One region of the Pedobacter sp. WC2423 genome, then DNA from elsewhere that is predicted to be linked to it. Evidence: riboswitches for the same ligand, from Rfam matches in the RefSeq annotation. Region 1 holds a riboswitch; each other region holds the start of a gene.

Evidence for each region. A riboswitch is a leader RNA that binds a small molecule or an ion and turns the genes downstream of it on or off. The one in region 1 is predicted to bind S-adenosylmethionine.
Region 2: it holds a riboswitch for S-adenosylmethionine, as region 1 does, so the genes downstream of both, metH (methionine synthase) here and AB3G38_RS18945 (SusC/RagA family TonB-linked outer membrane protein) in region 1, are expected to answer to the same signal.
Region 3: it holds a riboswitch for S-adenosylmethionine, as region 1 does, so the genes downstream of both, AB3G38_RS03720 (O-acetylhomoserine aminocarboxypropyltransferase/cysteine synthase family protein) here and AB3G38_RS18945 (SusC/RagA family TonB-linked outer membrane protein) in region 1, are expected to answer to the same signal.

What each region holds. Positions count from the first base shown of each region.
Region 1 is NZ_CP162005.1:4,569,325-4,571,596, forward strand. It holds gene AB3G38_RS18945 (SusC/RagA family TonB-linked outer membrane protein) at 1-981, opposite strand, end outside; SAM riboswitch class I at 1,116-1,225, opposite strand; gene AB3G38_RS18950 (universal stress protein) at 1,442-2,272, opposite strand, start outside.
Region 2 is NZ_CP162005.1:3,568,277-3,570,548, forward strand. It holds gene AB3G38_RS14680 (Bax inhibitor-1/YccA family protein) at 1-659, shown strand, start outside; SAM riboswitch class I at 831-940, shown strand; gene metH (methionine synthase) at 1,062-2,272, shown strand, end outside.
Region 3 is NZ_CP162005.1:982,934-985,205, forward strand. It holds gene AB3G38_RS03720 (O-acetylhomoserine aminocarboxypropyltransferase/cysteine synthase family protein) at 1-1,079, opposite strand, end outside; SAM riboswitch class I at 1,333-1,445, opposite strand; gene AB3G38_RS03725 (PLP-dependent aspartate aminotransferase family protein) at 1,601-2,272, opposite strand, start outside.

The DNA of each region.
Region 1 (2,272 bases):
ATTTGGATGTGCGATAAAAGGCACGGGTACTCCGTTAGAATTAAATTGTGGGATTAAACGACCGTCCAATCTTGGGCCCCAGCTTTCATCAACGCCATCATTCAGACCTCCGCCTTTACCATCTACATAGCTGAACTGACCGTTGGCACCTTGTCCGAATGAATTCTGATAAGATGGAATGGTTAACAAAGTAGAAAAGGTAGCATTGGAGTTTACACTGATTCCTAAACCCGGAGAGTTTTTACCTTTTTTCGTGGTAATCAATACTACACCGGCCGCAGCACGGGAACCGTAAAGCGCGGCGGCGTTAGGGCCTTTCAGCACACTCATCGATTCAATATCTTCCGAATTGATATCAGAAATCGTATTCGCAAAATCCCGCGAGCCACCTGAACCTAAATTTTGTGAATTGTCTACCGGTACTCCATCGATTACGAACAGGGGTTGATTGTTTCCTGAAATAGAAGTTTCTCCACGGATAATAATCCTGGAAGAACCCATATCTCCCTGGCTGTTGGTGATCTGTACACCAGCTACCTTACCTGATATAGAATTCAGCAAGTTGGTTTCTTTTGCTTCGGAGATATCTTTTGATTTTAACTCCTGTACCGAATAACCTAATGATTTTTTCTCTTTAGGGATATTCAAAGCCGTTACTACGACTTCGCTTAATTCATTAGAAGATTCATCCAGCTGAACAGTTACCGGATTTGTTGAAGTTACTTTGATTTCCTGAGTCGCATAACCAATAGATATGATTTTTAAGATATCATTTGGTTTAGCGATGATGGAGAACTTACCATTTCCATCAGTTTGCGTACCCGTATTTGTGCCTTTAACGGAGATGCTTACGCCAGGGACAGGTTGGCCGTTAGATTTCTCGGTGACCACTCCGGTAATTTTAGCGGTTTGTGCCGCAGCAGTCTGTACGATTATAAAGGATAGCAGGATCCCGAATAAGTATTTGTAAGTTTTATACATATTAATGGTCTAGTTATATAATTGGTGTATTTAATTCAATTTATTACATATGGTGTCCTTTGAACAGCGCTATTTATCAGGAATAATTAAGGGAATAGATGACAGCAACCGATTTATTTTATAGGTATATCTGTCACTTATCTTTTCCGCTTAAAGTGGATAGGAGTTAGCACCTTTTACAATCTGGGGTGTATAGGTTGCTAAGACTTCATAGGGCCTTTCCCTCGGTCTTTCTTGATAAGTAGAAATCAATGAACAGCTAATTGTCGGGCAAATATATAAATAAACTACTAAATCTATAGTATATATTTTATTAGTAGGATATTTTGAGATTTGGCAGACAATTGGTTGCTGTTTTGAAAAGGTAAATTACCTGAAAAAGGCCATTCTCTGGTTAAAGAATGGCCTTTTGATTTAGAATTGGAAATTTGTTTATGCTATATCTTTTTTTTATGTCAGGCTAACTGAGTGCAGCAGCGATTATATTTTCCTGGTAACCAGATTCCAGGCTTGAGTTCAGTCCAGGCTCCGCATTTTCTGCACAAGGGAAAATAAGTAGTGGTAAATTAGTATTTGCTGCCATCTTTTGTGTATTGCTTAAATTGAAAAGCTGCTCCAGAAAAGTTTTATGGCGATGTACCATCACGAACAAATTACAGGTCACATTTTCTGCCAGCCATTTTAAACCTGTTTTAACAGGCGTATGTTCCACTGCCCGGTAATAAATTTTGGGGTAATTTATTTTATTGGCTACATCTTCCAGAAAGTTGGTGACTAATTTTTTAGTATCGGCTTCTGAGGTATCCGGATGCTGTATATGGGCTAATGTAATTTCTGCGTGAGATGGTTTTGCGAATGCTGTCAGTGCCTGAATAATATCCAGATCACTATCCTCCATATCTGTTGCGAAAACAAGCTTGTCCAGCTTTTTAAAGCTTTGGTTTTCTGGTACGATCAGTACAGGCAGGGATACAGCACCTATAATTTCGCGCATATGGTTACCCATAATCAAAGAACCCAAACCTTTCCGGTGTGTGCCCATCACTAATAACATCAGGTCCCTGTCTGAAGATAATCTATGAATATGCCGGTATAGAGGCCCTTCCTGGCATTTGAAGTCTATAACAGGTCTGAAGGCATTAACCGGAAGCGTAGAGAGTTCTTCTGCTAACCTGGCGCCCAGTGTACGCAACTTTTCTTCACTGTCTTTTTGTAAAATATTGTAATCTTCCATTGACCAGTAAACCTGTCCACCTAAAGGTTCGGCCATGGGTACTAAAAAGGAATTATA
Region 2 (2,272 bases), 1.0 Mb from region 1:
TTTTATGGATGTTTGTAGCGTTGAGTTTATCAACACTGGCTGCAGTTTACATGGCAAATACGCCAGAAATGTTAAGCTACCTGATCAATCAGGAAACAGGTAAAATGTCTATGATAGGTTATGTTGCTATGTTTGCTCCGCTAGGGCTGGTACTTTTGATGAGTGCAGGGCTGAGTAAGTTATCATACAGCGCTTTATTAGGTGTATTTATTCTGTATTCAGTATTGACCGGTGTCAGTCTGAGTTTCATCTTATTGATTTATACAACAAGTTCAGTAGTGGCTTGTTTTGCTGCTGCGGCAGGAATATTTGGTTTAATGGCTGTATTAGGTTATACCACCAACACGGATTTAAGTAAATTCGGATCAATCTTAATGATTGGTGTAGTAGGCCTGGTGATTGCCAGTGTAATTAACATGTTCCTGAAAAGTTCCGGTTTTGACTATATCATGAGCTTCTTTGGTGTAGCGATCTTCACTGCATTAACTGCTTATGACGTTCAGAAACTAAAACGTATCGGTGCAGGTATCGAAGAAAACGGTGGTACTATGGCTGTTGATGATACTAAGAAATTAGCGATCATGGGCGCTTTGTCATTATACCTTGACTTCCTGAACATTTTCATCTTCTTATTGAGAATATTCGGAGGAAGAAAATAAGTCAGCATCCTTACAAAGGAAGCCGGTCAGTTTTAAAGCTGACCGGCTTTTTTTTTGACCCCGCAGAACATTGTTTCGTACCACCATTCAAATTACCTGATTTTTGCAATATTATATGCTTTAAACTCTATTTGCTTGGAAATGATTTTTCTTTGTTGCATTTTTGTACCAAGCTTATAAAGAAAGACGGAGGGATTAGACCCGACGAAGTCTTAGCAACCTGTGCTTACAAGGTGCTACATTCTACTCGAACAGTTCCGGCTGTTCCTGACAGATAAGTTAATTCGATCCGACACTGGATTTCTGATTAGGCCTTTATATAAAATTTTCTGTCTTTAAGATACTACATCGCATTGCACTAGTGGCTTGAATACAGACAAACGGCTATCCACAACACAGATAATGAGCATAAGAGAAGAGCTTAAAAAACGAATACTAATCATCGATGGGGCAATGGGCACCATGATTCAGCGCTATATCCTGACTGAAGAAGACTTTAGAGGAGAGCGCTTTGCGAATCACCCATGCGATGTCAAAGGGAATAATGACCTGCTGAATATTACGCGTCCTGATATCATCAAAGCTATACATACAGAATACCTTAAAGCAGGTACAGATATCATTGAAACCAATACTTTTAGTACGCAAAGAATCTCTCTTGCGGATTATAAGATGGAAGAACTGGACTATGAAATGAGTTTCGAAGGCGCTAAAATTGCCAAAGAAGCAGTTACTGAATTCATGGCTGCAAATCCAGACCGCGTTTGTTTTGTTGCAGGCGCTGTAGGGCCTACTAACCGTACTTTGTCTATCTCACCAGACGTGAATGATCCTGGATACCGGGCTTTAACCTTTGATGAACTCGTTGACGCTTACTATGAACAAATCAGGGGTCTTGTTGACGGCGGATCTGACCTGTTATTAATTGAGACAATTTTTGATACTTTAAATGCGAAAGCAGCAATATTTGCAATCAAAAAATACGAAGAAGTTATAGGACGTAAAATTGAGATCATGATTTCCGGAACCATTACAGATGCATCAGGCAGAACACTGTCCGGACAAACTGTAGAAGCTTTCCTGAATTCAATCATTCATGCCAACCCACTCAGCATCGGTTTCAACTGTGCACTGGGTGCAAAAGACATGAGGCCCCATATTGAAGAACTGGCTGCCAAAGCACCCTGTTACGTATCCGCATATCCTAACGCAGGCTTACCGAATGAATTTGGCGCTTATGATGAAATGCCTAATGAAACAGCTACTTTAGTTGGAGACTTCATTCAGCACGGCTTTGTGAATATTGTGGGTGGTTGTTGTGGCACCACGCCAGACCATATCGCAGCTATTGCCGCAAAAGCCAAAAATATTACCCCAAGACAAATACCAGAAATACCTAAATATCTTCGCCTGAGCGGACTTGAACCCGTAACCATTACGCCCGAAAGCATGTTTGTCAACATTGGTGAAAGAACCAATATCACGGGCTCCCCAAAATTTTCCAGGTTAATTTTAAGCGGTGATTACGAAGCTGCACTTGCCGTTGCCAGACAACAGGTAGAAGGTGGTGCGCAGGTCATTGACGTGAACATGGATGAAGGAATGCTGGACTC
Region 3 (2,272 bases), 2.4 Mb from region 1:
GCTTGTTCTTTACCGCCATGCAGTTCAAATGAAAGAACAGCACCAAATCCATTTTTCAGGTATTTCTTGGCATTTTGATGATAAGGGCTGCTCTCCAGTCCAGGATAAAACACTTTACTTACGGCTTCGTGGTTTTCCAGCCAGGTTGCCAGTGCCAATGCATTGTCAACATGTCTTTGAACGCGTAGTGATAAAGTTTCCAGTCCCTGGATTAAAAGAAATGAATTGAAAGGTGAAATTGCAGGGCCGAAATCTCTTAAGCCTTCTACTCTTGCACGGATAATAAACTGGATATTTCCAAAGTCACTTCCAATTCCAAATACGTCATTAAAGACCAGGCCATGGTAACCTTCAGAAGGGGAGGTGAACTGTTTGAATTTACCATTTCCCCAGTTATAGTTTCCACCATCTATAATAACACCGCCAATACTTGTTCCATGCCCGCCAATCCATTTGGTGGCAGATTGTACCACAATGTGAGCACCATGTTCAAGTGGTTTGAATAAATATCCAGCAGCACCAAATGTATTGTCTACAATTAAAGGCAGGTCATATTTTTGAGCAATCAGAGAAAGTTTTTCGAAATCAGGGATACTGAATGATGGATTGCCAATACTTTCCAGATAAATTGCTTTGGTGTTTTTATCGATTTTAGCTTCGAAATCTTGTGTGTCATCTGTTTCAGCAAATCTTACTTCTATACCCAAGCGTTTAAAAGCAACTTTAAATTGATTATAGCTGCCTCCATACAGGTGAGGAGAGGAAACAAAGTTATCACCGGCTTCCAGGATATTGTTTAAGGCAATAAACTGAGCTGCCTGTCCTGAGGCAACTGCAAGTCCCGCAACACCACCTTCAAGTGCAGCTACACGTTTTTCAAAAACGTCTGTAGTTGGGTTCATTAAGCGGGTATAAATATTACCGAATTCTTTTAATGCAAATAGATTTGCACCGTGTTCGGCACTTTTAAATCCATAGGAAGTAGTTTGATAAATAGGTACTGCTCTTGAACCTGTTGTTGGGTCAATTTCCTGACCTGCATGAAGTTGTAGTGTTTCGAATCTATAATTTGCTGACATGATTTCGCTGATTTAAAATGATAAAATGGATTTTTATAGCGTCATACGGTATTTGAGATGATTGCAAAATCCGTATATGGGATTGCATACCTCTGAAAAGAGGCCTTCCGGTTGAACTCATACTAATTTTACGTGGAAGATTGTTTTTAGCCGATGCAACAACACATACATGCAAGGGCTTGCAGATACTTGATCGTGTAAGAAACGGAGTCGCCTGATTGCGATGGTTGGTGGTTAGTTTTCATTTTGTCTTAATTTATCTTTCCAGAAAGCACTATGCAAACTGGTCAGGAATTGGCACCTTCTCCATTTGGGAGGGTTGCCAGTGGGTCACGGAGCCTGTCTCTCGCCACTTCTTTATAAATCAAACCCAGATTGCGGGTTGACTTGAATAGCTTTCGCTATATAATTACAAATGTAGCGTATTTGTGTAAACTTCCAAAATAATATTCTGAAAAATAATTAATATTCTGTTTTCTAGTTATTTAAATTGGGTATTTGAATCTGTTTAATGGCTTTATTTAAGCTAAAGCCTGCTCCAGATCGGCAATCAGGTCATTGATATGCTCAAGTCCAACTGATATCCGAATTAAATTCTGTGGTGTTTTGGTGTCAGGGCCTTCTACAGATGCTCTGTGTTCAATCAGGCTTTCTACGCCACCAAGACTTGTAGCCTGCGCAAATAGTTTCACTTTGTTCACTATTCTTTTTGCATTTGCAGCATCACCTTTAATTAATATAGATAACATGCCGCCAAAAGCACTCATTTGTTTTTTCGCGATCTCATGTTGAGGATGTGAAGGCAGCCCGGGATAATAGACGGTTTCAACTTTTGGATGTTCAGCAAGGTATTTTGCCAGTGCCATACCATTCTCTGCGTGTCCGCGCATTCTGTAAGGTAATGTTTTGATACTTCTTAGTAATAGAAAACAATCAAAGGGGGATGGCACTGCGCCTCCGATCTGCTGGATATTCCTGATTTTATCCCAAAATTCATTTTTAGTGGCCGTGATCAGAACACCGCCTAATACATCACTGTGACCTCCGATATACTTAGTAGAGGAGTGCATCACAATATCCGCGCCCAGTAGAATGGGGTTTTGAAAACATGGTGAGGCAAATGTACTGTCACAGGCAAGAATGAGCTGATGTTTTTTAGCGATGGCCGCAATAAGCTCCAGATCCGTAATTTT